DNA from 3 places in the Lysinibacillus sp. FSL P4-0201 genome. Region 3 is predicted to be linked to each of the others. Evidence: riboswitches for the same ligand, from Rfam matches in the RefSeq annotation. Region 3 holds a riboswitch; each other region holds the start of a gene.
The links. A riboswitch is a leader RNA that binds a small molecule or an ion and turns the genes downstream of it on or off. The one in region 3 is predicted to bind cobalamin.

Region 1 (11,285 bases), 170 kb from region 3:
TTATTATTTACATCTTTAATTTCTTTATTATATAATCAGCTTAACTTAAAGGAAGGAGTTCACTATGGCTTATCAAGTAATCACAAATTGTCCTGTCTGCAGTAAAACATTAAAAATTACGAAGTTACAGTGTTCTCATTGTCACACGACCATTGAAAATGAGTTTGAATTGTCGAAGCTAGCATCCTTATCACAGGATCAGCTTCATTTTGTGGAAGTATTTTTAACCTGCCGAGGAAATATTAAAGAGGTTGAAAAGGAACTGGGGGTTTCGTATCCAACAGTTCGAGGCAAGCTAAATGATATTATTTCATCCCTTGGCTATGCTCAAAAGAAGAAAAATGAAGTAGATGAGAAAAAAATTGTAAGCATGCTTGAAAATGGCGAAATCACAACAGATGAAGCCATAAAGCTCTTAAAAGATGAATAGGGAGGAACGACCATGAAAGAGGAAATTACAAAAGTGTTAACGATGATTCAAGAGGGCAAAATTGATGCGGATAAAGGATCAGAGCTGATTCAAGTGCTACAACAGAAAGAAGAATCAGAGAATAAATTTGTGGAAAAAACAAAGTATTTAGATAAAACGTTAAAGGTCCGTGTTGTATCCACCGAAAATGATAATGTCACGGTAAATTTACCAATTAAACTTGTCAAAGCCGTATTGATGGCAGGACACAGCATCGCTGCAAGTATTCCGCAATCTGAAAAATACGTAAAAGATATCGACATCAATCTTCTTCTTGAAGCGATTGAAAATGAACTAGATGGACAAATTGTAGATATAAAATCAGCAAACGGAGATTCCGTTGCAGTCTTCATTGAGTAGAGGCGACGAATGATGCATGTAAAAGTGAAAGCAAAAGACGTTCGCTTTACCGTCCCTGTTCCCTATACTGTGCTAACCATTGTCCTCTCCATTTTAACTTCTAAATGGATTCAGCAACAAGCCAATAAGTGGACAAAGGCATACTTCGATAAAAAGAAAATAGACTTTACCTTTCCCCTCATCGACAAAGAAATGTTAAAGCCGATTATCAAGGAACTACAAAATTATAAAGGACTTGTGCTAGTCGATGTCAAAGCTCAGGACGGGACTGAGGTTAAGGTTAGACTATAATCCCAATGATAGAATGGTAAGAGCATGTTATGATAAAAGCATGCTCTTTATTAATGTAATGAGCATCATTTGAAATGGGTAAGAGATGATCATTATTTCAGGACTTACGATAGAGACAACTATTTTTCAATGGTACATAAAATAGAAGATTTCTTTAAACTACAAATCAGAATTCTAAATCCATTTTAGTAGAAAATCACGTACATCGTTAAAATAGATTTTTAATTCGGGTATAAGTGATTAGTGGTAATCTATTTGGAACTACATAATTTAAAATACTGAATAATCAAAAAATAAAGAAGTTTAGAATCTTGATTTACTTTTCATTTGAAGGATGGTACACTTAAAACTATTGAACAACAACTATATATTGTGTTCGTTTTACAAAGGTACTACTACATGTAGTTTAAAAGGGAAGTTCGGTACAATTCCGACGCTGTCCCCGCAACTGTGAAGCTGACGATGATTGCAACCACTGTGCATTTGCATGGGAAGGGAATCAGAGAATGAAGCAAAGCCAGGAGACCTGCCTTTATAAAACAAATTTATCATTTCTTCGGGGATTAAGAGATGGGAACGTCAGTATTTTTGGTATGTTAACGTTTCCATTTAGCCTATCTCTCTAGAGGAGATAGGCTTTTTTATTTTATGAAAAGAGGGATTTCTATGAAACTTTATACGAAAACAATTTGTCCAAAATGCCTATGGGTAAAATCTGAACTACAACGTGTAGGACTTGAAGCTGAAATTGTTAACATCGATCACGATGAACAAGCAAAGCAAACGATTATTGACGCAGGTTTTTTAAGTGTGCCTGTTTTAGAGATGAATGAAACTTTCATAGGAGATGTTCAGGAAATTGTTTCTCAAATTGAGTTGATTGCCCTATGATTGTTTACGCGAGTCGTACAGGTAATGTCCGAAATGTTGTATCCAAATTAAAGGCAGAATGTATCGAGCTCTCGGAAGAATTGCGATTGAACAAGCCATATCTCTTAATTACCTACACAGATGGTTTAGGTGACATTCCAGCAAAGGTACAACGTTTCTTAGAAAAAAACAGGGATTTTTGTAAAGGAGTAGTTGCCAGTGGGAATAGTAACTTCGGTCATCATGTATTTGGCGCTGCTGGTGAGAAAATCGCTGCTACCTATCATGTACCCTTAGTAAGGAAATTAGATTTACAAGGTAATCAAACGGATTACGAAGCAATACAAACGTTTTATGAAACGAGGGTAATGAGATGAAAACCTATTTAAAGCTTAATAATGACGTACTGAATCGTTATAGTACAACTGGATTACTGGAGTTAGAAAAGGACCGCGAAGCTACGCGCCGCTACTTTTTAGAGTATGTTAACGTACGTTTGCGTTATTTTATAGATATTGAAGAAAAAATCCGCTATTTAGTTGATGAGGGCTACTATGAGAAAGCATTTATCGACATGTACGAAATGGAATTTATTAAGAAGCTGTACAAGAAAGCCTATGATTATAATTTCCGCTTTCCATCCTTTATGAGCGCAAGCAAATTTTACGATAGCTATGCTATGAAAAGTCGTGATGGGGAAGAAATCTTAGAAAAGTATGAGGATCGTATTGTCATTATTGCTTTGTATTTAGCTCAAGGCAACACGGCTCTAGCAGAACGCTCTGTCGAAGCAATGATGGAAGCCTATCAGCCTGCAACACCAACTGCTTTAAATAGTGGTAAGAAAGCACGTGGTGAATTAGTCAGCTGCTTTAAATTATCAATGGATGACTCCATGAATAGTATTGCTGAAAATATTGGCTATTGTTTAGAGCTATCACGCCTTGGTGGTGGAGTTGGGGTCAACTTAACAGATTTACGTCCATTAGGTGATCCAATTAAAGAGATATTAAATCGTGCAAGTGGTGTCATCCCAGTAGCGAAACTGTTAGAAAATTCTTTCAGTTATTCGAATCAGTTAGGGCAACGAAATGGCTCAGGTGTTGTCTATCTAAATATTTTCCATGCAGACATAGAAAATTTCATTTCATCAAAAAAACCAAATGCTGATGATAAAATTCGCCTCGCTACCCTTTCAACAGGGATTATTATACCTAGTATTTTCTTCGAACTGATGAAACGTGATAAGGATATTGTTTTGTTTAGTCCATACGATATTTTTAAAGAATATGGCAAACGTATGTCTGAAATTTCTATTTCAGACATGTACTACGAGCTACTTGATAACCCTAAAATTCGTAAAATTAAACGTTTAAATGCACGAAAGCTTTACACAGAGGTGAAAAAAGCACAATTTGAATCAGGCTATCCGTTTGAAATCTTTGATGATAATGTCAATAAGGTACATCCTTTAAAAAATATTGGACGTGTCAAAATGTCCAATTTATGTACAGAAATCTTACAAGTACAAGAGACAAGTATCATTACGGACCAGGATCAACCAAATGACTATGGATTAGATGTATCGTGTAACTTAGGTTCCATCGATATCCATGCAGCAAGTAAAGTCAAGGATTTCGGCGCATTAGTCGATACAGCCATGCACCTATTAACGAATGTATCGCAAATGACGCATATTAAGAATGTTCCGTCTGTTGCAAAAGCCAATCAATTAATGCATTCTGTAGGGCTTGGCTGTATGAACCTCCATGGGCATCTCGTGACAGAAGGCATCCTGTACGGCTCAAAAGATTCCATTGATTTCATGGATCACTTTATGGAAGCGATGAACTATTATTCTCTGAAATCTTCGATGGAAATGGCGAAAGAAAAAGCTGCAACCTTCTACCGATTTGAGGACAGTGATTATGCATCAGGTAGCTATTTTGACCAATATATCAATAAAACTGAAGAAGAACTATCGCCTGCTGTGTTGAAGGCGCTTGGCAATATTCCAATCATCACAAACAAGATGTGGGAAACGTTAAAGCAGGATGTAATGCAGTACGGTCTATTCCATTCCTATCGTTTGGCTATTGCACCAACTGGTAGTATTTCATATATTCGTAGCTGTACGGCTTCAATCGCACCATGTACAGAGCGCGTAGAGGTTCGTGATTACGCCGATAGTAGAACCATTTATCCAATGCCTCATTTAACAAATGACAATAGTCATTTATATGTGGAGGCGTATGATGTAAATCCGTATGATTTAATTGATTTATATGCAGCTTCTCAAAAGCACGTTGACCAAGGTATTTCCATGACGCTTTATGTAACGGACAATTGGACAACCGAACAATTGGCTAAAGTATACATTTATGCGTGGATAAAGGGCATTAAGTCTGTTTACTATGTTCGTCAACGATTACAAAGCTTAGAGGAGTGTGTAGCATGTCAAATATAATTTATGAGGCAGTCAATTGGAATAAGGCAACAAGTGAGCTTGCCCAAATATTTTGGGACCAGCAATGGAAGCAAATTTGGTTTCCAGAAGAAATTGCGGTCAGTAAAGATATTAAACAATGGAAAAGCTTTGAGCATCAGGACACATATAAAAAAGTATTTGCAGGATTAACCTTACTGGATACTGTACAAACAAATATCGGAATGAATCGTGTTGCTGCTTATACAGACGATTTACAGGAAAAGGCTGTCCTAACCGTTTTTGATGCATTCGAGGCGATACATGCCAAGTCCTATTCTTATATTTTCACAACGCTTTGTACAAACGAAGAAATCGACGAGCTATTTGAATGGGTCAAGAAAAATGAATTTCTACAGTATAAAGCCAATAAAATAGCAGACATTTATAATAGTATTGAAGAAGGCAATCCAGAGAGCTTATGGAAAGCGATGTTTTCATCCGTTATGCTTGAATCTTTCCTGTTTTATTCTGGCTTTTTCTATCCACTATACTTAGGAGGACAAGGCTTCCTACGAAACAGTGCCGAGATTATTTCACTCATCTTGCGCGATGAATCTATCCATGGGGTAGCAGTTGGATTTTTTGCTCAAAATTTATTCAAGCAATTTTCAAAGGAAAAGCAAGAAGAGCTACATTTATGGGGCTATGAGCTATTATTAGATTTATATCAAAATGAAATGAAGTATACAGATGATATTTATGCGGAAACAGGATTATCACCTGAAGTGCGAGCATATGTACGTTATAATGCTAATAAAGCTTTAATGAATGTCGGCTTTGAAGCCATGTTCCCAGAAGAGGAAGTCAATCCAATTGTGATGAATGGTATTCGTAATGAAGGCTCCACATATGATTTCTTTTCACAAAAGGGTGCTACCTATGCCAAGGCAAAAGTTGCGCCAATCACAGATGACACATTCAATTTTAATCGTTAAGGATGAAGAACAATGAATCTAGAAGTAAAAATTAAAAAAGTTCACGCTGATGCCATGCTACCGATACAAGCCAACCCTGGTGATGCAGGCATGGACCTCTATTCCATAGAAGCAGTAGAAATCCCAGCAGGCGTAGCCAAACTCATTAAGACAGGTATTCAGATTGAGTTACCTAAGGGAACGGAAGCCCAAATTCGACCAAGAAGTGGACTAGCATTAAAGCATAGTGTAACCGTACTGAATAGCCCAGGCACTATAGATGAAGGCTATAGAGGCGAAATCGGTGTTATTTTAATCAACCATGGTCAAGAACCATTTATCGTAGAAAAATCAATGCGCATTGCTCAAATGGTTATTCAATTTGTTCCTTCTATTCAATTAGTGGAAGTAGATGAATTATCTCAAACGGTCCGTGGAGAATCTGGATTTGGTGCAAGTGGTACGAAATAGCGTACCTATATATAAACCGCATAAAGTTTACTTAAAAATCCTGCGAAAATGCAGGATTTTTTTGTTACCGTTGCTAATAGCAGGAGGAAATAATAGGGTACATATGGAATGAAGTAATGATAGCGAATTAAAGGAGCTAATAATCATGAAAAAAATATGTTCAGGTATTTTCCTTATGTTGATTGTCATTCTTACATCTATCACAACTGCTGCAGCAGCTAGTAGTCAACTAAAAGTGGACGGTATGACAGTACAAACGGATGTGAAGCCCGAAATAAAAAACAATCGAACAATGGTACCTTTACGCGTGATTAGTGAAAATTTAGGGGCTAAGGTGCATTGGTCGGATGGGCAAGTGATACTGACCCAAAGTGAGATGAAAGTCAGTTTAAAGTTAAACAGTAGTAAAGCCACAGCAAATGGAAAAACGGTATTATTGGATGCAAAGCCATACTTAAAGAATGGACGCACCATTGTACCATTACGTTTTCTAGCAGAAATCTTTGGCTGTAAAGTTCATTATGATCATTTAACGATCTCTATCGATACAGAGCCATTGATGATTAAGGGTGTGGAAGTGAAAGCATTACTTCATGAATACCACATGACAATGGGGGGAGTAGTCGAGCAAATCAATGGCAATGCCTATATGCAAGAAATGCACCGTATATTTACTAAAAATATGGGCAAGAAGATAAAACAGCCTAACGACTACACATGGTCTGTCCATAGCACCGTAATTGGGGGCTATTATAAAATGGGCCAATATGATTTCCTGAACAAGGAAGGTAGTAGCATAGCACGTTATGATCTCTATTCGTTGGTGCAATCTTCAGATAAACCTTTGACTGGACAGCCAGACGTGTTGATTTATGACGCAGCTGTTGACCAATGGTATGAGTTTAACAAAACTGCCAGTGACTCTATTTATTCGTTAATGGAAACTGCTAAGAGAAATGGCTTTGTGACAGTTATTAGTAATACAGTTCCTTGATTATGAATCCATTAAAAACGCAATAGAAGAGCACATCTATAAATAAGATGTGCTCTTCTTATTTTAGTGAGGATAAAAAATGCTAATCATTTTTATTTAGAAAAGTACTAGGCATGACTACAAGAACTACTGTTCCACGAGCACAAAGCGTATCCTGCGCGTAAACTTCAGTTTCTACTTTCCATTTCTTCGGATGAATTTCTTCAACAGTGCCAATTGCCTTTAATGGAACATGTTGGGGTGTTGGCTTTAGGAAATCTACATTAAGGTTAGCCGTTACAAATCGAGGTGGCTCCGCTCCATCACCAATTTCATGTCCATTTTTACGATGCAAGGCAAGCGCTGCCGACCCTGTTCCATGGCAATCAATTAATGAAGCAATTAAACCACCATAGATAAATCCTGGAATACCCATATATTTTGATTCAGGTGTATAGATTGTAATCGTCTTATCACCATGCCACCCCGTGCGAAGATGATGACCATCATCATTCAAACGGCCACACCCATAACACCAAGCGATATCATCTGGATAAATATCTTGAATTGCTTTTTCTACTTTTAATTCTTCCATTCTTCTCTCCCCAATACTCTAGTATTATTTGTTTCTAATCGAACGTTAATCATTTAAGTATAATTAATCATTTCCATTCCATCAATAAAAATCTAAATATTCCATCTATTTAAACTATGTAAGAAAGCACTACCATAAAGTTGGACAAATTTAGTGACAGATGGGGAGGGCTGGTATCAGAAAGTAGGAAAAGCTGCATAGCTTGTAAAACGCTGGCATGGTGCAACAATAGAAAGATGGTATACTATGATCGTTGCATTGCTGTGCTGAAGAAGGAATTAAAGGAGTCAAAAGGTATGTCATTAAAAAATATAATCGATTGTATTTGCAAGGAAGCAACTAATAAAGACAGTAAAAAATTAGAAGAATTACTAGAGCAATTGTATGATTATGAAAGTGCTAAAATACTTGATATTTACCCTTATCAGATAAAAAGTAATGAAAAATATAGTCAAGTTGAAGTATTCTTCGATAAATTAGAGATGGTCGATTTCCAACAAAAAACGCAGGATTATCATTCGTACCAGAAAAGCCTAGAAAAATTTGAGAGATTTTTTGAATTGATGTGGTTAAAATCATCTGAATTTTATGCATTTTATTATTTACCAGATCCTTTATATAAGGATCAATTGTATTATAAAGTCTACGAGAATGAGTGGGGTAAAATTATACCTAAAGATCTTACAGAAGGCATTTTATTAAACATTGATGATTACACAATGTTAATTTCACTAATAAAATTAGCTGTTTCGGACCATCTCCATTTACATTTTATTTTACCTGAGGAGAATATTGTATTTAGTGGGAATGGCTTAGCCTTTTTAATTTACAGCCAACATAATCTTGAGTTATTAGAAAAGGTTGCTAATACGGAGGGGCTCTATATCCGTTGAAAAAGTGAGAGAACATTCCCAGCAACATGAAGCTAGATAATATAAAACATACCCTAAAAAATAGCAACAATCTATGTTTCTTACAGATCGTTGCTACTATTATTTAAAATCATTTATTTTGCTCTCGATAATTAATGGCCTCTTTAAATTCATCGGTGGCTAGGATATTGTAGAACATATTTCTACTGTTTACGTTTGCTATTGTCCCAGTGATTGTATTATCAATCCATAGATAGTATTCATCATCGTTTAGTTTGATCTTATACTGCGGAGCAATTTCGTTATCGACCTCACCGAATTCTCTAGCTTTTTTAAATGTTTTTTCTATAATTTTAATATCTTTCGCATCGGAGATTTGTTGTAAAGTATCGGGTTGCACTTCATCAAAATTAATTAATTCTTGAATTTCTATCACCTTCGATGCTTCTTTCTGATCGTTACAAGCAACTAACGCTAAGGAACAAATCATTAACAACAAAATTGTTTTTATTTTCACCTTGTCTTCACCCCTTTTTGTTCAATCTAGTATATTCCCTTATGAACATTTCTTCAAACTGCAAAACCCTCAAAGTATTTACATATTCTAACAGTCTAAAAAAAAGGTTTAACCATAGCATAAAAACTTATTTGAGAGCTTTCCCCTTGAATGGAATTTATAGTATGCTGATTAAAAGGGAGGAGAGGGATTTTATGGTTAAACAATTGATTGTTGGGGATACAACACAGGAATTGGCTTCTACTCGTCGCATGCTGGAACGCTTGCCCGACGAGCATATGACATGGAGGCCACATGAGAAATCAATGACACTAGGAGGTCTGGCCACGCACCTAATCAATCTGCTAAACTGGCAAATGGCTATTTTACAGTACTTAGACTTTGATCTTTCCACCGTTCCGTTACGACGAGAGGCATTAGAAAAGCGAGCTGACATTCTGGATGAGTTCGATACAAACGTAAGAAAACTGGAAATGATGCTTACTGAATGTGATGAGAAAACGCTCGGAGAGGAATGGGCACTACGTCATGGTGACCATATTATTCGCCAAGAGCCTCGAGCAATTGCGTTCCGCACCTTCGGATTAAGCCACATGGTCCATCATCGGGCGCAGCTTGGGGTATACTTGCGACTTCTCGATATTCCAGTACCAGGCATCTACGGCCCCTCTGCAGACGAAGAAGCCTAGTAAACTACTTCCATGAATCGCTATTTAGAAAGGTATGAGGTGTTCGATTGACTAAGATAATGACGAAAACAGAACGATTAATTATTCGATTAATGGAAGAGGGAGATTACTCTTCTTGGCTTACGCAATATGAAAATCGTTTACCTTCCCAGCATAAATACGATGAAGGTAAATTAGATATGAGCATCTGTACGAAAGAATGGTTTCGTGATTTAGTTACTAAGCATCATCAGATGGCTGAGGATGATAAGGTGTATGTATTTGGAGTATTTAGAAAAACAGATAATACGCATATTGGTTTTGTAGACTTTTCCACAATTATGAGGGAAGAATTTCAATGGGCTAGGTTCGGGTATACCATTCATAACCATTTTTGGAGAAAAGGTTATGGTAAAGAGGCTGTAAAGGCAGCGATTGATCTAGCATTTGAAAAATTAAATTATCATCGAATAGAAGCTCATATAAACCTCGACAATACGGCATCTATAAAATTAGCAGAAAATGTTGGGATGCTTTATGAATGCACGAGGAAAGGATTCATATACGAGGACAACAAGTGGACTGATCAGCTGGTTTATTTTATAAATGCAGAAGACATTTAAAAGGGAGGAGCTGTATGTACGACATGGAGAACTCTTTAGAAGTGCAAAAGAAAGAGGATATAAAAATTTCAATAGTCATACCAGCCCATAATGAAGAAAAATACATTGGAAAATGCTTAGAATCTATTTTAAAGGCTTCCAAATCCTTTGAAAATCAAGTAGAGATTATTGTTGTTTTAAATCGCTGTACAGATAGAACAGAGGAAATTGCAAAATCGTATAATTGTATCCTACTAAAAAATAGCGATAAGAACCTTTCGAAGATTAGGAACGCTGGCGTTGATATAGCAAGAGGGGAAATCATCGTCACAATTGATGCCGATACACAGATGAACGAACATGTGTTATCGAAGGCAGTGGAGAACTTAAGCACAGGTAAGTACATTGGCGGGGGCGTTACAGGAAAGTTTGAAAGAATGTCCTTAGGAATTTTTGTTTCAGCTTTGTTATTAATCGGACCAATATTTTTAAAATATGGTGCAATTTCTGTAGGCATCTTTTGGTGCTACAAAAAAGATTTTCAAGCAATTAATGGATTTAATGAAAATATGCTCATGGCAGAAGATGCCGATTTTGCTAAACGATTAAAAGATTGGGGAAAAAAGAACGGAAAAAAATACGGAACAATTCAAAATGGAATGATCACTTCAAGCAGAAAATTTGATAAGCATGGAGACTGGGTTTTACTTAAACGTCCTAAAATGATCCTAGCATACCTTAAAGGTACAGATCAGAAACATGCGAATGAAGCATATTATGAAAATGAAGATAGATAAAAAGAAACCGTAACGTTAATCGAACAAGGATTAACGTTTTTTTGTTATCACACTAGCTGGAAAAAAGAAAAGAATTGAATAATTTTTTATAATAAAATATTCTTTATTACATCAATATTGATGATTCATTTTAGCGAAAGGATGGGGATTGATATAGCTGACGTCAATGTGTCAAACCCTAACAATCAGAATGATGAATAACTTTGAAGATTTAATAGAAAAAGAGTATTCCAATATAGCAGGCATCGCTATTAGAAAAGATAATCATTTAATTTACGAAAAATATTTTGATGGGTACACCCCAGATGATGCTTTGCATATAGCATCTGTCACTAAAAGTATCATCTCCATTCTTATTGGAATGGCAATTGATAAAGGATATATGAAAAATATAGAAC
Region 2 (11,285 bases), 160 kb from region 3:
CCATTTGTTCCTTATTAATAGCATATTGAATGGCTTGACGTACCTTTAGCTCAGATAATGGACCAGATTGTGTATTGAATAGCAGTGCTTTCGTAGATAAAGGCTCAGAGGTAGCAGTTTTGTATTTGCCACTGTCTTTTAAATACGTATAGTTATCTAAACTAATAATGCCACGCCCATAAATTAAATCTAATTCTTCGTTTTCAAATGCTAATGAAATAGATTCTGAGTCAGGAATAATTTTTACTTTTATTTGTTCAACTAGTGGTTTTTCTCCCCAATAGTTTTCATTGCGACTAAATAATGCATATTCGTCCTTTTTGTATTCAGTTAATACCCAAGGGCCTGTTCCAATCGGTGCTTTGATAGAATCTTGCGTCATATCATCCTTTGGGAATCCGTTATCCCCTAAAAAACGGAAAGGTCTGACGAAGGCAAGTTCGTTTAAGACTGGATAATAAGGCTCATCCAATTGCAGACGAATTGTAAAATCATCTACTTTTACAACCTCTTTCATGTGGTTAACCATGCCCATCCAAGAATGCATGTCTCGATTCGCTAAAACGGCGTCAAAGTTACGAATGACATTATCTGCATTAAATGCAGTGCCGTCTGAATATTTCACGTCTTTTCTTAGATGGAAAGTATACGAAGTTTTATCCTCAGAGATGTCCCAGCTTTCGGCGAGCTTAGGCGTAACAGTACCATCATCATTGTATTCCACCAAGGATTCATAAACCATTGCTTGGGCAGTCATTTGATTCGGTAAATATGTATGAGGATTCAATGGACCGACATCTAATGGCCAGCCAATCGTTATTATTTTTTCATCTGTTTGGTTTGCTGAGGTCTTTTCCTTTTCTTCATCCGTGCCTGTACAGCCAGCAAGTAAACTGAACGTCAGGACAAGCAGGAAAGGAAGTAAATACTTTGTCAATCTCATTTTCTGTCTCCTATCTCTATTCGTAGTACAAATACATCTACTTGTTGAAGAAGAGAAGGCATAAAAAAACCTTATTCTAAAAAAGAATAAGGACAGAAAAACCCACGATGAGCAAGTCTCCATCCATCTCCCTATCTTTCGTAGATCATCAATGAATCTTCTTACAAGCAGGCATTCTGGCTCATGAATCATCATTTTGTTTCACCTTCCCAAGTACTCACTCAGTGGTATTTGAAACAAAACTCCTCATTTACAGCTGCGGGACAGCATGGGATTTTCACCCATTTTCCTTTTAATTGAATGAAAGACGATTTCACTCAAACTTGTAATGATTGCTATGAAATTAGTAATAAACATAACATGCTCGCATGTTCACGTCAATTTTACTTTCTGAAGATAATATATATATATCGACGTAAGATAAAAAGACTAGGGATTTACCCTAGTCTTCGTTATTGGAGAGTAGATGTGGTAGATTAAAAATCATTTCGTTAGCTTGATGTAGATTGCTGTACAGCTTGACGCAACGTTTTAGTAGCAGCAACCATATTCGCTAAAGCTGCAACGGTTTCATCTTCTTTTCTCGTTTTTAAGCCACAATCTGGATTCACCCAGAATTGATAACGGTCCAGCACCTGTAGACTATCTTTCATAATAGCGAGCATTTCATCCTCGCTTGGTACACGAGGGCTATGAATATCATAGACGCCTAAGCCAATTCCTTTTTTATAGGGCTGCACTTGTAGTGAGGTAATAAGTTCCCCATGACTTCGTGATGTTTCTATGGAAATCACATCTGCATCTAGTGCGCTAATTGGTTCGATGAAATCATTAAACTCGCAGTAACACATATGTGTATGGATTTGTGTTTCATCTTTGACACTAGATGTCGCAAGCTTAAAGGAATTGACAGCCCACTCTAAGTAAGCCCCCCATTCCTCCTTTCTAAGCGGTAAACCTTCTCTTAACGCTGGCTCGTCCACTTGAATAATTGATATACCTGCGTTTTCTAGTGCTTCCACCTCTTTACGGAGTGCTAATGAAATTTGATAAGCGACATCTTTACGGGACAAATCATCTCGCACAAAGGACCAATTTAATATTGTTACTGGCCCTGTCAGCATGCCTTTTACAAATCGCTTCGTTAGGCTTTGGGCATAGGCGGATTCTTTTACGGTAATTGGTGAAGCCCATGCAACATCTCCATAAATGATCGGAGGCTTCACACAGCGTGATCCATATGAAACAACCCACGCTTTCTCTGTAAAGGCAAAGCCAGTCAGCTTTTCACCGAAATATTCGACCATATCTGTACGCTCAAATTCACCATGAACAAGTACATCGATATCTAATTCCTCTTGTATGGAGATCCAGCGCTTTGTTTCGTCTTCTAAAAATGTTTCATAGGCTTCATTCGATAATTGTTTCTTTCGCCACGCATTACGATTTCTTTTCACTTCATCTGATTGCGGGAAGCTACCGATTGTAGTTGTTGGAAACAGCGGTAATCCTAAGGCTTGTTGTTGGATCGTTTGTCGCTTCGTAAAATTACTGTGTCGTTCAAAATCTTGCTTTGTCACAGTTTGAACGGCTTGATGAATTAACTTATTTTGGCGGATTGGATGATTTTTTAGAGCCTCAATCGCCTTCATACTTTCTGAAAAATTATGTTGTAAGGAACCATCTTTATCTCGTCTATATTTAGTCAGCCCCGTGATTTCTACGATTTTCTCATCTGCGAAGGCCAGAGACTGCTTTAAAACAGGGTCAAGTTCATTTTCAAGAGAGGTTGTGATTGGAACGTGCTGTAGGTTACTTGATGGTTGAATCCATAGTTCAGCAGCATGACTTAGCTGTTCAATGGCTTGAATTGTCGCATTGACCTCCGCCAGGTTTGAACGCCAAATATCACGGCCATTCACAACCCCTATTCCTAATACTTTATCCTGCGGGAAACCAAATTGACGAAGTGACGCCATATTTCCTTTATAGCCATGAACAAAGTCCAAACCGAATCCTTGAACAGGCAATGTACTTAATGCTTCATAGGCACTTAAAGCTTCGAAATAAGTCTGTAGCATTATTTTAGCCTCAGGAACGGCAGTGGCTAACTGGTCATACATTTCTTTCACCAGCTTTATCTCTGCTGGATCAAGTGTTAAGACGAGGGATGGCTCTTCTAGCTGAATCCAAGTGGCACCTGCATCCACTAATTCTTTTAATACCTGCGTATAGAGTGGTAATAAAGCTAATAAGTACTCAACCTGTGTTAATTTGTTGTAGCCTTTCGTTAACTTATAAAATGTATAGGGACCAATTAGTGTCGGCTTCGCAATGATACCGAAAGTTTCCTTCGCCTCTAAAAAGTCGGCTAACACTTTATTTTCTGTTAGTTGTAAGGCTTGTCCCTCATACTCTGGAACAATGTAGTGATAATTTGTATTAAACCATTTTGTCATTTCACTAGCTACGGCTGTTTTGTCTCCTCTTGCTACACTGAAGTAGGTATGAAAATCGACTTTACCACCTTGCCAGTTAAAGCGCTTTGGAACTAAACCAAACATCAAAGCTGTATCTAACATTCTATCGTAAAACGTAAAGTCGCCAACTGTCACCATATCGATTCCAAGTTGCAGCTGCTTGTTTATTCTTGATAAACGGATTTTCTTTAATTTTTCCTCAAAGTCCTCCTCAGAAAGTTCATTGCGCCAAAATGCTTCTAGTGCTTTTTTCCATTCGCGTTCCTCTCCTATATAGGGATAACCGATCAATGTACTTGTATAGTTCATGTTTTTAAGCTCCTTTTTTAGAAAAAATAAAAAGCCATTCTCCTATTAGGAAAATGGCTGCATGTTAAAATTAATAATGCTAAAACAATACGAAAAAGTATCTACTTTCGCATAAACGTTATCGCACAGTGCCTATTTGGTCACTTTTCACCACCTATTTCCACGTAGGTATTTGGTGTGTACTAGAAATTGGCAGGTCTCCTGGCTTTCCATCAACACGCCTCACAGCCTTCCCAGTTTCCCCAGTGGCATTTGTGATTTGCTCCGAATTACAGTTGCGGGACAGCGTCGGATTTGCACCGACTTCCCTTTTAAGCCAAACTTTCATTTGGCACCAAGTCTTACACAATATTCAATTATGCTCCTACTATAGCACATATTTCAGAATAGTAGAAATTATTTTTCAACTATTATATAAATTATTTCTATAAATATTATAGGAATTATTGTATAGTACTAAATGAAAATAAGGTTACATTGTATTCTGTAAAAAAATTTGTTACTATAAAAAGACAATTATGAGAGGACTGATGAATGGACAATGAAGAACTAAACTATATTTTTATTTGAATTGAATGATTTCAAACACAAAATATAGGGTTAGTCTATCCATTTTTAACTATCAGTTTGCATTTTATTTGTCATGACACAAATGGCAAATCGCATTAATTCAGAGAAAGACTAATCCTTCCAATGCACAATTGGAGGGATTTTTTCTTGCTTTCATAGTTGATTTTGTACCTTTCATTTACCCATAAAGGAGAGGAAAAATATGAGCGATTCAGAAACTATTGTAACGCATGTAACACTCCGTATAAGTCGTTAATATCCATCTGCTTATACGGAGAAATGAACCATAGATGGATAGACCGACTTTGTATGAAAAGTAAACTGTTGCAATACAAAGGAGGAATTATCATGTCCATGATACAAGTACAAAACCTAACTTTTTCTTATCCAAGCAGCTTTGACAATATTTTTGAGAATGTCAACTTTCAAATCGATACGGATTGGAAACTTGGATTTATCGGTAGAAACGGACGAGGTAAAACAACATTCTTTCAGTTGTTATTAGGAAATTATGAGTATAGCGGAAAAATCATCTCTTCTGTAGACTTCACTTATTTCCCCTATCCAGTTTCTGATCCAAATAAATATACCCATGAAATATTTGAGGAAATTTGTCCTCAGGCAGAAGATTGGGAATGTCTACGTGAAATAGCTTACCTACATGTAGATGCGGAGGTCATGTATCGTCCTTTTAAAACATTATCCAATGGCGAACAAACAAAGGTGCTGCTTGCTGCGTTGTTTTTGACAGAGGGTCAATTTTTATTAATTGATGAACCAACCAATCACCTAGACACGGATGCAAGAAAGACGGTTTCCGATTATCTTCGCAGGAAAAAAGGATTTATTTTAATTTCACATGACAGAAGCTTTTTAGATGGCTGTGTTGACCATATCCTATCGATTAATAGAGCCAATATTGACGTTCAAAGTGGAAATTATTCTTCTTGGAAGTTAAATTTTGATCGTCAGCAGGAACACGAAGAAGTAACCAATCAACGACTGCAAAAAGATATCGACCGATTAAAACAATCCTCAAAGCGTTCGTCAGGTTGGTCTAATCAAGTGGAAGCCTCCAAAAACGGCACAACCAATTCAGGTTCCAAACTGGACAAAGGCTTTGTTGGACATAAAGCAGCCAAGATGATGAAACGAGCGAAGAACCTGGAATCCAGACAACAAAGAGCTATTGAGGAAAAATCAAAACTGCTAAAAAATGTTGAAAAAACCGAGTCATTGAAAGTAGAGCCATTGGCATATCCATCAAAAGAAATGGTTGTTGTCACGGATGTATCGATTCGGTACGATGACCATATCGTGAATAAGCCTATTAGCTTCAAAGTGGCACAAGGGGATCGAGTTGTTTTAGATGGCAAAAATGGAAGCGGAAAAAGTAGTATGTTAAAACTTATTCTAGGTAAGCCCATCCAACATACAGGCTCGATAAAGTTAGCTTCAGGTCTAGTCATTTCCTATGTTCAGCAGGATACATCCCATTTAAAGGGATTGCTATCGGAATTTATTGAAGAGCATGGTATTGATGAGACGTTATTTAAATCAATCCTGCGCAAGATGGATTTTGAGCGTATTCAATTTGAGAAGGATATCTCTCATTATTCTGGTGGGCAAAAGAAAAAGCTGCTGATTGCTAAAAGCTTGTGTGAGAAGGCTCATTTATATATTTGGGATGAACCACTCAATTTTATTGATATCTATTCACGCATGCAGATTGAAGAGCTCATAAAAAGCTCTCATCTCACAATGGTGATTGTTGAGCATGATCAGGCATTTCAACAAACTGTTGCCATGAAAACGATAGCGATGTCATAAAGAGAAGAATCCATTTATGGATTCTTCCTTTTTAATGATATTGAAACCAATGGATCCATTTAGAATTTGTCTCTTTTACGATATATAGCTCACCTAGTGATGCACTTTGCGCTGGCAGTAATCTTGGAAACCTTAATCGAACAAACCAGGAGTGATTAGCCACATTTTCTCCACAGAAGTTCACCGCCATTTTATAGTAATTCTCCTCCATGCCAGTTAATATGGGCATGGGCTTTATCACCTCAATTTGCCACTCCTGATAATCAGGGCTTGAGCCATATACTTTTGGAATGATGTCAGCTAATGCTTGACTAAGCTCGTCTTTGTCTTTCTCCGTTGTTTTCATCAATACATCTGGATTTGGACATTTTAATCCTTCAGGTTCTGATCCCGAAGTAGCTGTTGGAAATAACAAAAGCATACATAAAAAGGGCATTATTATTTTTTCCATTGTTCAACTCCCTTTCTTTAAAAATGCTCGATAATTTGCTGTGATTGGTGCACTCTATAAAGTATCATCCTGCAGAAAGGTCACTATTCCATGAAAAAATTTGCTTATGTTTTAATGTTTATCTTCACTATGTTCATTCTGCCATGTAAGATTTATGCGCAAAGTGAACAAGCTGATGAGCAACTAATCAGGGACACATTCATTACAATCCTTAATCCATTTATTGAAAAGGAAATTGATCATTACTATGGCTATCCTAAGCAGTATGGCTTGTATGATGTGAAAATTTTAAAAATTGTCAAAGAAAGTCAGTTTAGCTTTAAAGTTAGCGTGGAAGTTACGACCTTTGAGCATGCGCATTCCCCACCCTACAGTAAGGAAATCATTACGTTTGAAGTCAGTCCAACTGGTGTCATCACACTTCGCTATATACATGAGGCAGATGATGTAGAAAAGGCAATAAACGCATTCTATAGGGCAACACTGTTAGATATACAGTAGAGTTTTAAGCTGGACTTAGCATCTTATACTTCCTACCGATACGATCAATTGCAATATCAAGCTGAAATTAATAATGATATGAAATCCCTTGCTATGATTGCAGAGGAAATAGTGACCCATATTTTATTTCCTGAGCGAAAGATTCCCTACAAAAATGTCATAGACCCTGTCACTTTTATCAAGGGTAATATAGGTTATATGCTCTTTAAAAGAGCGGATGGTACAAATGTAAGCTATCAGCTGCAAAAGAAAGACGGCACATGGATCGTAACAGATAAAACAAGTAAGCCAGGTAAGAAAATGGAGGATCTGTTACCGTGGTATATATAGAAAAATGAAGCCAACTGATTCCATCAGTTAGGCTTCATTCTTTAAGAGCGTTTGCATCATACTTTTTATAATTCCCATGTGAAAATTTTCATGGTTCATATGAAAGACAACCATATCACCTAATGTTTTCATACCTAAAAAAGGTTCTTTAAGCGGTTCATGTAGATGTCCTGCACAAGCTTGTTCAATCAGAATTGGTTGTTCCTCTAGGAGTATAATAATTTGATCCATTGTTGGCGGTTGCTCAGTCCAGTTATCTGGTTTACTGCCACTAGGAAACATTACATGATAGGATAGAGGCAAATGCCTTTCTTGTGTAACAGCTGGAAAAATGGTATGATCCCAACCAACTAATAGATGACCAGCATTCCAACGAATATTGTTATGATGTCCTGCGGGTATCTGATCAGCAATATTCTCAGGGATCGTACGTAGAAATTCAACAGTCCAATTACGCCACATTTTCATTTGCATAAATAATTGTGCTTCGTTCATATACTAGCTCCCTTTCTACACGTTTTCAGTTATATTCAATACCATGGATTAAATTAATTTATAGTAAATTACGGTTGCTTCTAATTCTCCATCTGGTGAAATAGTATATTGAGGAATTTTCCCCACTTCTTGATAATCTAATGATTTATATAATTTATTGGAAGGATCCCCTTCTCTCGTATCTAAAACTAGCAAGGAGCGGTTTTCTTGTTTTGCTCGTTCCTCTGCTTGTTGCATCAGCGCTCGTCCAATACCGTTGCGTCTAAAGTTGGGATGTGTCATTAACTTGCAAATTTCAGCACGATGAATGCCATTTGGTTTGCTAGTTAAATGCAATTGAATACTACCTGCAATTTCATTATTTATTTTCGCAATGAACAGTAAGACATCTGACGCTAAGACAGATTGCCAATATTTTATCGCTTGTTCTTGTGTGAGTGGAGGTAAAAAACCTACGGATGCTCCTTCATCTACGACCATAATCAATAATTCAGTAAGCCTCTCCAAATCTTGCTCAATATGGTGAAGCTCAATTATTTCAATCTTTTGCATGCCGAAAGCATCTCCTTTTTATAAAATTATTACCTACTATTAAAACAGAAATTACTTTTCCGAAATCGTTTCTAAACGTTGAGTAAGAACTCGTTGTATTTTCTATAAAATTTTTCTGGCACAGCGAGATCAATTTCAGCTAATTTTGCCTCTATAGATTCAAAGAATTTTATACATTCTTGTTTCCTATTTTGTTGAATTAAGAATTCTAACAATTGAAACATATACTGTTCATTGTATTCGTCTAGCTCTAAAAGCTTTTGTAGGCAATTATACTTTAATAAAGTGTGGGCAACGTCTGTACGTGCAATATACTGTTCAAGCACATGTAATACAGATTGCTTTAAGCGGAGCCTGATTTGATTAACCCATAAATACTCCTCATCTATTAAAAAATCACCCTCATAGCAATTCAATAACTGCTGAATGGATTTCTCATCATGTTGATCCTGCTCCAATAGTTGATTCAGCTCATCATAATCAGTTTGAATTTCCGCATTTAATTTATAGTGATTATTGACCAAGAGTATGGGATCTTGAATACCATTGTCCTTTAATATCTTTCTTAAATGATAAATAGTTGTATGTAAATTACTAGCTGCCTTTTCAAAGTTCAAATCTGGCCACAATTCCTCTAAAAGAACTGCATTTAACATAGGCCGTTTTTGGTGAAATAGTAAATATAAAAATAGTTCACGTACTTTTCTTGTTCGCCACTTAATCACATTATGTTGAACATCCAGTAGATAAAAGCTGCCTAATGTATGCGCATATAATGAGTTTTTCTTCTCATCCCTCGGCGCCACCGTCACGACCATTTTTTTCTGTGCTTTTGTTAACGCATTAATCAGTCGTTTTTCCTGTACTGGCTTTAATAAATAATCTGTTGCCTCAACTTCAAAAGCCTCCACGGCAAATTGTGTATGAGCTGTAACAAAAATGATTTGTAAGGATGGTTGCTTGTGTAGGAGCTGCTTTGCAAGTTGCATACCGTGTGTGTCAATCATTTCAATATCTAAAAACACTACATCAATTATTTCTTTTTCAAGAAACTGGAGGACCTCAGTTGGATTTGTAAATGTTCCCTTAATGTTAATCTGAAATTGGGCAAGTTGTTTAACCATAATAGATAAAACATCAATGGCCAATTTTTCATCATCAACGATCATTATATTCATGTGACACCACCCTCTGGTAATAAAATGACAATTGTTGTTCCCTTTCCTTCTTCGCTGTAAATTCGTAAACTAGCATTTTTTATTAATTTAAATTTCTTTAATGGATTCATAAAGCCAATTCTTGTACTTTCTTCATTTAGCAATTGGTGCAATTTTTCTTCTGAAATTCCTACACCATTATCATAGATATTAATTCTTACAAATTGTCCCTCTCTCTGTAGGCTTAATTCTATGGTCCCTCCCTCTACTTTCTTAGAGATACCATGGAACACTGCGTTTTCAATTAAAGGTTGAATGGACAATGCAGGGATTCCTAATTGTATCGATTCGTCAATATCATATTTAATACGTAAACGATCTCCAAAGCGCATTTTTTCAATTGATAAATAGGCTTTTACAAGCTCCATCTCCTCATCAATGGGGACAATGCTATTTCGATAATGAACATTCAGTTTTGCACGGAAATAAGTGGCTAAACAATAAAGAGCTTCACGTGTGTTTTCCATATCTGTATAACTTAAACCAATAATCGTATTAAGTGTGTTATATACAAAATGTGGTGTGACCTGTGAATATAAATAGTTCATTTCTACTTCGATTGCATCGATTGATGATTGTCGAACAGCCAATAAAGATTCAATACGAATAAAAAGTTCATCGGTAGAAATCGGCTTTTGTAGATAATCATTCGCCCCTACTTTTAACGTTTGCAGTAAGTCAGATTGCTTCATAACTGTAGTTAAGATAATTATTGGTAGTTCCAGCATATCATATTGTTTACGTACACGTTTACATAACTCATAACCCGACATGCCATTCATCATTAGGTCGATTAACATACAATCTACATGATTGGTTTTAATATAATCGATCGCATCAAAGCCGTTATCTAAGGCGATCACTGTATATCCCTTTAAACTTAGTGCTTCCGTTAAAGTTTTTATATTGACATGGTTGTCATCTACCACCAGTATTTTTTTATCGCTTCCTTTATAAATAAGGGGCAGTCGAAGCTGTATTTCTGTATCTGTATGTGATGTAATGATAGCTTGTTCATTACTTACGTTTTCTAGTGTTGAGAGGGGCATTGTAAATGTAAATGTTGTCCCTTCCCCTACAGTGCTTGTCACATAAATGTTACCATTTAATTTTTCAACAATATTTTTAGTAATACTTAATCCCAAACCTAGCCCTTCTTTATTATGATGATTGTTTCCTTGATAAAAGGCGTTAAAAATACGATCTAATTCTTGTGTCGGAATTCCACAGCCTGTATCACTTACTTGGATGACCATCTGCTCCTGTTCAACATGCGCAGTGACTATGATTGTTCCATTTTGTGTAAATTTAATCGCATTATGCAGCAAGTTATATAAAATTTGTTTAAAGCGTAATTCATCCGTGTAGATCTTTGGCAAATCTAAGTTTATCTCTGCTGTTACCCTTACTTCACTATTTTTGGGCATAAGACTACGAATTTCGGCTACTACCTCATGTATAACAGATAGAGATACACTGCGTAGACTAATCCTTACTTCTCCTGTCATTTGATTAGAAGAAAACAATAAATCTTCTACTAAATGACCTATGCGCTGTGTAACGCTGTGAATTAGAATAACTTGCTCCTGTTGAGATCGTTTTAATGG
Region 3 (9,344 bases):
AACATTTGTAAGCAACCACGCACAGAAGTTGCCAAGAAAGCGAAAACAAGAATGGTGGTCGAGTCTCTGATCGATCAATTATTAGCAACGAAGCTGATTCGTAATGATCGCTTCTTTGAGCAAATCTTATATAATAAAGAAATTATTTGGATACAAAATGGGGATGTGGACGGTCATCTTTTAGCGAAAGCAGCCATAGCAGATGAACTAAAAACAAAGACGAATAGTTTTATGATGTACATGCCGACCAATCCGATTGTCTATGAGGTCAACGGAGAAGCGTATCACTTAATTACGCGCATTGATTCTACACGCGCAAAGCCCAACCTCGACCGTCTATCATTGGAGCCAAAGCCTGTTTTAAGTGCCGCTCGTGTCAATGACTTATTATGCTCGATTGTCATGCGCTTTTACGAAACATATTTATATGATTTAGCATCTCATCATGACAAACTCATTGCATTTGTGCAGCAGGAATATGCCCAATTTATTGAAGCGGTGCAAGCGTTAAATGATTATCATTTCAACTGGCATCCACGTGGCAACGGTCACAAGCTTTTACTGCAATTAATTGATCATCTACAACTATTAAAAAGTCAACCTGGTAAGGTACTAATTGATTTTACGAACAAGCATGACTATGTAATAGTTGAACCCGCATATTTGTTGGACAATCCAACAAAGAAAGCTGTCGGTGCACTATAAAAACAAGCCCTCCATTTTTTGGAGGGCTTGTAATATCTTGTGGCAGGGTAGAGATATATTGATGCCCAAGCAAGAAATACCCGCGCTAGAGCGATGGATACCCGTGGAAGCCGAGGAAATACCCGAAGCGAGCAGTCTCATCATCCTACAGGCAATGCATGGCTGCCTGTGCTTCTTGCCATGGAACCGAATATCCTTTGCCCTTTGCACAAAAGATACTAGAGGAACTATACTCAGGATCGGCATTTTTATCGTAGCCAATCTGTGCAATCACATCCTCTGTATTATGGCACACATCATAGCCATCAAATTGGAGTGTGAGTGCACCTTTCCCATTTGTATAGGCGGCAAAGGTTGTGCTGTAGCTCATTAAAGTGGCAACAGGTGCACGACCTGTTATGATAACATCCGTTTCGGATAAAATCGGGTCATCGAACGTGCCAGCTGCTTGCTGAATATCAGTCATCATACGACCGATAAAGTCGTTTGAAGCTTTCATTTTAAAGCGATAATAGGGTTCAAGTAGAACATTTTGTGCCTGCTCCAGCCCCTGACGCAGGGCACGGAAACTGGCTTCACGGAAATCTCCCCCCGATGTATGTTCATTGTGCCCGCGACCTGTTAGAAGTGTAAAATGAATATCTGTTACAGGGAAGCCTGTTAGTAGCCCATGATGGTCACGCTCAAACAGATGCTTTTCAACAAGGCGCTGATTGCCTACAGATAAATGATCGGCATGACAGGCATTGGTGAAGGTATTACCTGTTCCACGTGGATTTGGCTCCATTAATAAATGAACTTCTGCATAATGCTTGAGGGGCTCGAAATGACCATAGCCCGTTACGGTCGTCGCAATGGTTTCCATGTATAAAATTTGCGGCTCACCAAAGGAGACAGCTAATGAAAAACGCGTCATTAATACCTCTGTCAGGACCTCCAATTGAATGGCACCCATAATATGCACATGGATTTCCTGAAATTTTTCCTGCCAGACCACACGCAAGGACGGTTCTTCTGCTTCGAGTAAACGGAAAATCTGTAGCACTTCCTTGATATGCTGATCACCCTCATATTGAACCTTTGCCTGTAAGGTTGGGACAAGCTCATAGGGCTGTGATAGCATCGTTGTACCGATTCGATCCCCAATGTTTGCCTGGCTCAGTCCTTTGACAGCGAAAATTTCTCCTGCCTCTACCTGTTGAACGGTCTCAAAGCGACTGCCGTTATAAAGGCGAATTTCGGTCACTTTTTCTGTTACTTCGTCAAATGAAAATTCATCTCGTACATGCAACGAGCCCTTGGTTGCCTTCATAAAGGTTAAACGCTGGTGCCCATCATGACGAATCTTAAAAACCTCGCCCTCAAACGGGGCATCCTTGTCAAAATGGGAAGCCGTTAACAGCGGGAGCTGGTCAAGAAATTCCTGAATGCCCTCATCCTTTAAGGCCGAGCCAGCAAAGCAAGGGAAGGCACCTTCATTTTTAATCATTTCCTTTAATTGAGCAAGACACTGTTCATGCTCCAATGACTCATTTAGAAAGGCATCAAGCAATTTTTCGTCGCGCTCCGCCAGCCATTCCATAATATTATTTGATACATAGTCTGCTCGCAGTGGCTCATCGATGAATAATACATACTGAGAGCAATCTTTGCGAAGCTGGCTGATGACAGCCTCCATATTGGCACCCTCACGATCCATTTTATTGATAAAGAAGAAGGTAGGGACATGGTATTGACGTAAAAGTTGCCACACTGTTTCTGTATGGCCCTGTATCCCTTCGACAGCGCTAATGATAATAATGGCATAATCCATCACACGAATAGCACGCTCCATCTCAGGGGAGAAATCGACATGCCCTGGCGTATCAATCAATGTGTATGTATCATCGCCAATATTCATGCGCCCTTGCTCGGCAAATATCGTAATGCCTCGTCTGCGCTCTAGCTCATGATGATCAAGAAAGGTATCCTGATGATCAACACGCCCCCGTGCTTGAATACAATTTGTATGAAAAAGCACTTGCTCAGAGAAGGTCGTTTTTCCTGCATCCACGTGCGCAAGTACACCGATCGTTTTGTACATAAGAAATCCTCGTTTCTATAGAATGCTATCTTTTTATTGTAACAGAATACTAGCTTCTATATTTCTTGTAAAATAGTTCGTCTTTATGTCAAAATAGTGCTAATATAATGATGATTATACTTTTAGTGTCATACTACTGATTGCGCGATAAATTTTCTTCTGCTAGTCTATCAATAGTATTGACCATTATAGAACGTATTGGTGCAAATGGCATTTGTCATTTGCTTAAAAGGGAAATCGGTGCAATTCCGATGCTGTCCCGCAACTGTAAATGGGGAGTCTATACAGCATGCCACTGTAGTGAAACTATGGGAAGGCGTATAGATGATGAACCTAAGCCAGGATACCTGCCAGTATGTATTTTTTGACTAAGAACCACGAGGATGGGGATAGTGATGAAGGTAATGATACCGTTATTTCACTATGCTACTCTCTTGGCGACAAGAGGGTTTTTTTATGCCCTTCCAACTACCTTAGTAGTAAAGAAGTCTCTGATTTCTTTCTATATTTTAACAGCAAAGGAGAAAAGGACATGAAGAAATGGAAAAGTATATGGCTGATGATGATCATTGCCTTGGTCGCTGTTTTAGGGGCTTGTAACGCAAAGGACAAAACGGAATCAGTTGCACAAGGTGAAAAGGTTGAGCCATCTGAGGCGGCAGCAGAAGTAACCATTAAAAATAATGACACAACTCAAACATATACGGAAGCACCAACAAAAGCGATTAGCTTAAATCAACATGTGACAGAAATTATGTTAGCACTTGGTTTAGAGGATTCTATGGTAGGGACAGCTTACTTAGATGATAAAATCTATGAACCACTGCAAGAGGCATACGATAAGGTCCCTGTTCTTTCCGATCAATACCCAACGAAGGAGCAAGTCATCGATGCCGAGGCAGATTTCCTATATGCTGGCTGGAAAAGTGGCTTTGGCGAAAAGGGTGTAGGCACACAAGAAGAGCTTGAAGAATTAGGCATCCATACGTATTTACATACGGCTTCCAACATGACAAAGCCAACAATAGAGGATATTTTCACTGATATTCGCAATATCGCGAAGATTTTCCGTATTGAGGATCGTGGCGAAGCTTTAATTGAGCAAATGACGAAAGATGTAGAGGCAGTACAAGCTAAATTACCAAAAGATAGCGAAAAATTACGTGTTCTTGTGTTTGATAGCGGTGAAAAGGATGTATTTACAGCTGGTCAAAACTTTATGAATGAACTTGTGACAATCGCGGGTGGACAAAATATCTTTGGTGATGTGGAATCAGGCTGGACAACTGTGTCGAAGGAAGATGCAGTAGACCGCAACCCAGAGGTAGTTGTCGTGATTGATTACGGTGAAACAACGGCAGACCAAAAGATCCAATTCTTAAAAAATGATCCAGCCTTAAAGGAGATGGAAGCGGTCAAAAATGAGCGCTTTGTCATCCTGCCACTTTCAGCAGCGTCTGAAGGGGTTCGTGCGGCAGAGGCCATTGAAATTTTAGCAAAGGGCTTCTATCCTGAAAACTTTTAATCCATTCGAGCTAGCGTTTTTGCTAGCTCCTTTTTTATAAGGAGCGATAAAAATGAACGCATTTCAAAAAAATGTACCAGATCAAACATTTGAAACACTGAACCGTCATGGTGAGTTTACCCGTCTAGCCGTTAGCCCTGGCATTATTAATAAGCATTATACTCCTGCACAATTCCAAAAAATAGCCGAAATTGCTGGCGAAAAGGGGGCGATAAAATATTCTGCTTCCTATAGTATACTCGTATCCATACCAACGTGCGATGCCACGGAAGCGGTGCAAGCCTTACAGGAAGCAGGTCTTTATGTTGCTCCCTCTGGTTCAATCATAGCCATGAAGGCCTGCGATTTTTGTGATGGGGAGAAAATGGAGGCTGCTCCGATAACCGAACAGCTCTATCATGCCATAGAGGGGATGAAGGTACCTGCAAGAGTGCGTGTCAATATTAATGGCTGTGCATCAGCTTGCTACAATGCAGTCTATGATGATATTGGACTCGTTTACCAACAAGAAAGCTTTGATGTCTATTTAGGGGCAATACCAATGGGAGCAAAGGCACAGGCTGGCACGTTATTCGCTAAGAGGGTAGACGTCACACAAATTGAAGATTTTTTACTGCACCTGATAAACCTTTATAAGGAGCATGCTCGCCCAAATGAGCCCTTTTATAAATTTTATCGCAGAACAAAGTCAGCAGAATATTGGGAACTAGTAAAAAATTCAATTAAATAGAGGAATATTACTTAGGGTGTCGAAGTATTGTAGTAAGGCACAGAAAATTACAATACAAAGGAGCAAGAACATGACATCGAAACAAGGGATTCAACCAGAAGATCTTTATCACTTAAAATCAGTAGCAGATCCACAGCTTTCACCAGATGGGACAGAGGTAGTTTATGTAGAGACTCGTATGGACGAGAAGAAAAATGACTATATATCGAATTTGTTTTACATAAACTTGAAGAACAAAACACCACAGCAATGGACATTTGGTGAAGATAGAACGAGTTCCCCTGTTTGGTCACCAGATGGCAGTCAAATTGCATTTTTGTCAACGAGAACAGGTAAGTCGCAAATTTATGTTCTTTCGAAAGCAGGTGGAGAGGCAAAACAGGTGACACATTGTAAAAATGGAGCGACCTCCCCTGTCTGGTCACCATGTGGCAAGAAAATTGCTTTTTCAGTCGTGCTAGGGAAAGATGAAACCATCCTAGATAAAGCGGAGGATGAGAAGAAAAAGGATAAAGAACTAAAGCCACTAGAAATCGAGAAAATGAAACACAAATCGGATGCTGGTGGATTTATTGATATGGAGCAGTTTACCCATATTGCCATTGTCAATGTGGCATCAGGAGAGCTAGAACAAGTGACAGAAGGCAAAGAGTACTGCCATCTGGGTACTTGGTCGCCAGATGGCAAATACCTTATGTACTTAGCAGATAAAGCGGAGGATTTAGATTTCTCATTTAATGTGGATATCTATTTATTGGAGTTAGAATCTAAGCAGAGTCACAAGCTAACAGAAGGTTCGGGTGCTTATTACCAAACAGCTTGGTCTCCGAATAGTCGCTATCTTTCTTTTGTAGGTGGAGAACGTGAATTTGAAAATGCCACACAAGCAAAGCTTTGGATTTATGACATGGAGCAAAAACTACTAAACTGTGTAACAAGTGAATTTGATGCGCCTGTTGGTGATTATGTCATCGGTGATTTCCTGCAAGGTGTAGCATCACCACGTGTGCAATGGATGAATGATAATCATAGCTTCTACTTCCAAGTCACAGATCACGGCAATGCGGCGATTTATTACGGAAATGTAGATGGCGAAATTTACCCAGCTATCCATGATGATCAATATGTCTATGGCTTCTCACTTGATGCGCAAAATGATCAGGCTATTGCGGCTATTAGCACAACGACCAATCCAGGCGATCTGTTTTATGTGAACCTAAAAACAGGTGACAAAGAACAGTTGACGTCCATTAATGAAGATTTTTTAAAAACCAAAACATTAGCTGTTCCCGAGAGTATCGAATTTGAAGGTGCAGAAGGCTGGAAGGTCAATGGCTGGATTATGAGGCCAGTTGGCTATGAAGCAGGGAAGAAATATCCTCTCATTCTTGAAATCCATGGTGGTCCGCATGCAATGTATGGTAATACCTACTTTAATGAATTCCAAATCCTTGCTGCACAAGGCTTTGCAGTGCTTTATACTAATCCGCGTGGTAGTCATGGCTATGGCCAAAAATTTGTGGATGCAGTACGGGGCGATTATGGTGGTAATGATTATGCGGACTTAATGGCAGCGGTAGACTACGCTCTGGAGCACTATGATTTTATTGATCAAGATCGTCTAGGTGTAACTGGTGGAAGCTACGGTGGTTTTATGACCAACTGGATTGTGGGCCATACAAATCGCTTTAAAGCAGCTGTGACGCAGCGCTCCATTTCGAACTGGATTAGCTTTGCTGGTGTCAGTGATATCGGCTATTACTTTACAGACTGGCAAATTCAAGCAGGACTCGATGATATAGAGAAGCTATGGCATCATTCGCCACTGAAGTATGTAGACAAAGTGGAGACACCATTATTGATTTTACATGGTGAAAAAGACTATCGTTGTCCAATTGAGCAGGCAGAGCAATTGTTTATCGCCTTAAAATATCGTAAAAAACAAACAAAATTCGTGCGTTTCCCTGAGGCGAATCATGAACTTTCAAGAAGTGGAAAGCCTACATTACGAATTAATCGACTTGAATATATCCGTGATTGGTTTGTGAAATATCTATAATCGGGTGGCCTAAGAAGATGTTCTCTTCTTAGGCTACTTTTAATAGAAGGGCTCTGTTTGATTGTTTATAACGTTTCAATCTATTGGAATCTTTATTGTAGAGATACCGAACCTCCTTAGGTAGAATCAACTTTTCCTTACATAAAAAGAATCACACCTTGGTGTGATTCTCAATTGGTTAGTCGATTTTCTGGATGAACACGACCTTCAGATAATTAAATTCAGGGTATTCACGTGGTACACGGAAATCCTTCGGTAAACCGTATTCCTCGACAATTTTATAGCGTGTACGAGTCTCTTTAAATGCTTGGTCAATAAAGCCTTTGAACTTTTTCATGCCAAAGCTGGCATTATTTGTGGAAGCCACAATGATGCCGTTTTTAGCGGTAATGGCAATCGTGTCCTTTAGTAATTTAGGGTAGTCCTTTGCCGTTGAAAAGGTCATTTGCTTCGTACGTGCAAAGCTAGGTGGGTCTAATACGACAAGGTCAAACTGTAAAGCATGGCGTTGTGCATATTTAAAATAATGGAAGACATCCATGACTTTTATATCCTGTGCCTCATAATCAATATGATTGACACTAAATTGCTCAATCGTTTTGGCTAGACTGCGCTTTGCCACATCTACACTCGTTGTCTTGATGGCTCCTCCTAGAGCGGCAGCCACAGAAAATGCTCCTGTATAGGAAAACGTATTCAGCATGTCTGTGTTGTTGGCATAACGCTCTCGAATAGCCAATCGTACCTCACGTTGATCGAGGAAAATCCCTGTCATGGCGCCATCGTTTAAATGCACCGCATAGGTCATACCATTTTCCTTCACCATGATAGGAAATTCTCCTGGCGTGCCCATTACAAAATCATCTTGCTCGATATATTGTCCTTTGCTATCAAAGCGTTTTTTTTCATAAATCGCTTGGTAGTCTACTGTCTCAGCAAGCGCATCATACACGACTTCTTTAAATGAATAAATGCCCTCACTATACCAGCTTACCATGTAGTAGCTGTTAAAAAAATCAATCGTAAGACCGCCGATGCCATCTCCTTCACCATTAAACACACGAAAGGCTGTTGTGTTTTCATTGCTAAAAAATGCAGCACGATTGTCGATGGCTTTTTTGAATTTTTTTATAAAAAAAGCTTTATCAATTGTTTCATTCGTATCGGTCGTTAGCACCCAGCCAATCCCTTTGTTTTGGATGCCGTAGTAACCTGTTCCAATAAAACGGTTATGATGATCAATGAGCCTGAGGAGTGTTCCTTGCTCAGTAGGTAAACGTCGTGCATCAACCGCATCCTTTGAAATAAGTGGGAAGCCTTTTTTTAATTGATCAGAAAAGGGCTGTTGTATTTGTAGAGCTATTGTTTGTGTCATAGTGTCATCCTTTAAAAAACGTTTTGCTCTATTATCGCACTGTTTGCGCGGGATAGCCAAACTTATTTCAGGAATTGCGCAATTTTTGTAACGGTTTCAATCGTTGCTTCTTCAAAATAATTCATTTTACTGAAATAACTATGGATTAAACCTGGCATTGTAATATGTTCCACTACCACACCAGCAGCCTTTAACTTTTGTGCATAGCTTAGACCCTCATCAAAGAGAACATCTGCCTCTGCAGCTATAATGAATGTTTTCGGCATGTTACGGACTTCCTCTAGCTGAAGAGGGGACACAAGTGGATTTGTGAAGTTTGCTTCCTCTGTATAGTGATGAGAGAACCACTGCATGGCTTGTGTATCTAAGCCGTAATCTTCACCATATGCCAGATAAGATACTGTTGAAAAATCGACATTTGTGACAGGATAGATGAGTGTTTGAGCGTGTAACGATGGTCCCTCTAGTGCAGTAGCTAAGTATGCAACCACAGTAGCCAAATTTCCGCCAGCACTGTCCCCAGCAACTGATAATCGACTTGCATCGCCACCTAAGGCTTCCATATGATTGTGCACCCATACTAAGCTATCGTAGGCATCATGTAAGGGTGTTGGGAAAGGATATTCAGGTGCTAAGCGGTAATCCACTGATACCACAATCGCCTGTGCCTGGTCTGCTAATAACTGGCAGCCTGCATCGACAGATTCTAGATTGCCATAGACCCAGCCTCCACCATGATAATAAACAATAACAGGTAATGTTTTACCGAGAACAGGCGTATAAAGCCGAACTGTAATTTGTTCGCCATCTCGCACTGTAATTTTGTGATCCTCAATGGATGCTAGCTTCGGTTTGTGTGCAGATTGC

Region 1: it holds a riboswitch for cobalamin, as region 3 does, so the genes downstream of both, MKY76_RS11875 (glutaredoxin) here and MKY76_RS11055 (ABC transporter substrate-binding protein) in region 3, are expected to answer to the same signal.
Region 2: it holds a riboswitch for cobalamin, as region 3 does, so the genes downstream of both, metE (5-methyltetrahydropteroyltriglutamate--homocysteine S-methyltransferase) here and MKY76_RS11055 (ABC transporter substrate-binding protein) in region 3, are expected to answer to the same signal.

The regions. Positions count from the first base shown of each region.
Region 1 covers NZ_CP151995.1:2,379,797-2,391,081, forward strand. The annotation lists gene MKY76_RS11860 (DUF2089 domain-containing protein) at 65-430, shown strand; gene MKY76_RS11865 (hypothetical protein) at 443-829, shown strand; gene MKY76_RS11870 (hypothetical protein) at 839-1,120, shown strand; cobalamin riboswitch at 1,491-1,669, shown strand; gene MKY76_RS11875 (glutaredoxin) at 1,787-2,011, shown strand; gene nrdI (class Ib ribonucleoside-diphosphate reductase assembly flavoprotein NrdI) at 2,008-2,367, shown strand; gene nrdE (class 1b ribonucleoside-diphosphate reductase subunit alpha) at 2,364-4,457, shown strand; gene nrdF (class 1b ribonucleoside-diphosphate reductase subunit beta) at 4,445-5,413, shown strand; gene dut (dUTP diphosphatase) at 5,426-5,863, shown strand; gene MKY76_RS11900 (copper amine oxidase N-terminal domain-containing protein) at 6,009-6,857, shown strand; gene MKY76_RS11905 (PaaI family thioesterase) at 6,940-7,431, opposite strand; gene MKY76_RS11910 (hypothetical protein) at 7,728-8,324, shown strand; gene MKY76_RS11915 (hypothetical protein) at 8,434-8,820, opposite strand; gene MKY76_RS11920 (DinB family protein) at 9,015-9,509, shown strand; gene MKY76_RS11925 (GNAT family N-acetyltransferase) at 9,557-10,111, shown strand; gene MKY76_RS11930 (glycosyltransferase) at 10,126-10,887, shown strand; gene MKY76_RS11935 (serine hydrolase) at 11,078-11,285, shown strand, end outside.
Region 2 covers NZ_CP151995.1:2,364,277-2,375,561, reverse strand. The annotation lists gene nikA (nickel ABC transporter substrate-binding protein) at 1-943, opposite strand, end outside; cobalamin riboswitch at 1,092-1,285, opposite strand; gene metE (5-methyltetrahydropteroyltriglutamate--homocysteine S-methyltransferase) at 1,435-3,732, opposite strand; cobalamin riboswitch at 3,906-4,086, opposite strand; gene MKY76_RS11825 (Lsa family ABC-F type ribosomal protection protein) at 4,651-6,132, shown strand; gene MKY76_RS11820 (hypothetical protein) at 6,164-6,583, opposite strand; gene MKY76_RS11815 (DUF3888 domain-containing protein) at 6,674-7,084, shown strand; gene MKY76_RS11810 (hypothetical protein) at 7,133-7,414, shown strand; gene MKY76_RS11805 (DinB family protein) at 7,442-7,909, opposite strand; gene MKY76_RS11800 (GNAT family N-acetyltransferase) at 7,958-8,461, opposite strand; gene MKY76_RS11795 (response regulator) at 8,533-9,639, opposite strand; gene MKY76_RS11790 (ATP-binding protein) at 9,636-11,285, opposite strand, start outside.
Region 3 covers NZ_CP151995.1:2,206,763-2,216,106, forward strand. The annotation lists gene MKY76_RS11045 (hypothetical protein) at 1-705, shown strand, start outside; gene MKY76_RS11050 (translation factor GTPase family protein) at 851-2,788, opposite strand; cobalamin riboswitch at 2,971-3,158, shown strand; gene MKY76_RS11055 (ABC transporter substrate-binding protein) at 3,321-4,313, shown strand; gene MKY76_RS11060 (precorrin-3B methylase) at 4,366-5,043, shown strand; gene MKY76_RS11065 (S9 family peptidase) at 5,114-7,102, shown strand; gene MKY76_RS11070 (class I SAM-dependent rRNA methyltransferase) at 7,281-8,477, opposite strand; gene MKY76_RS11075 (alpha/beta hydrolase) at 8,540-9,344, opposite strand, start outside.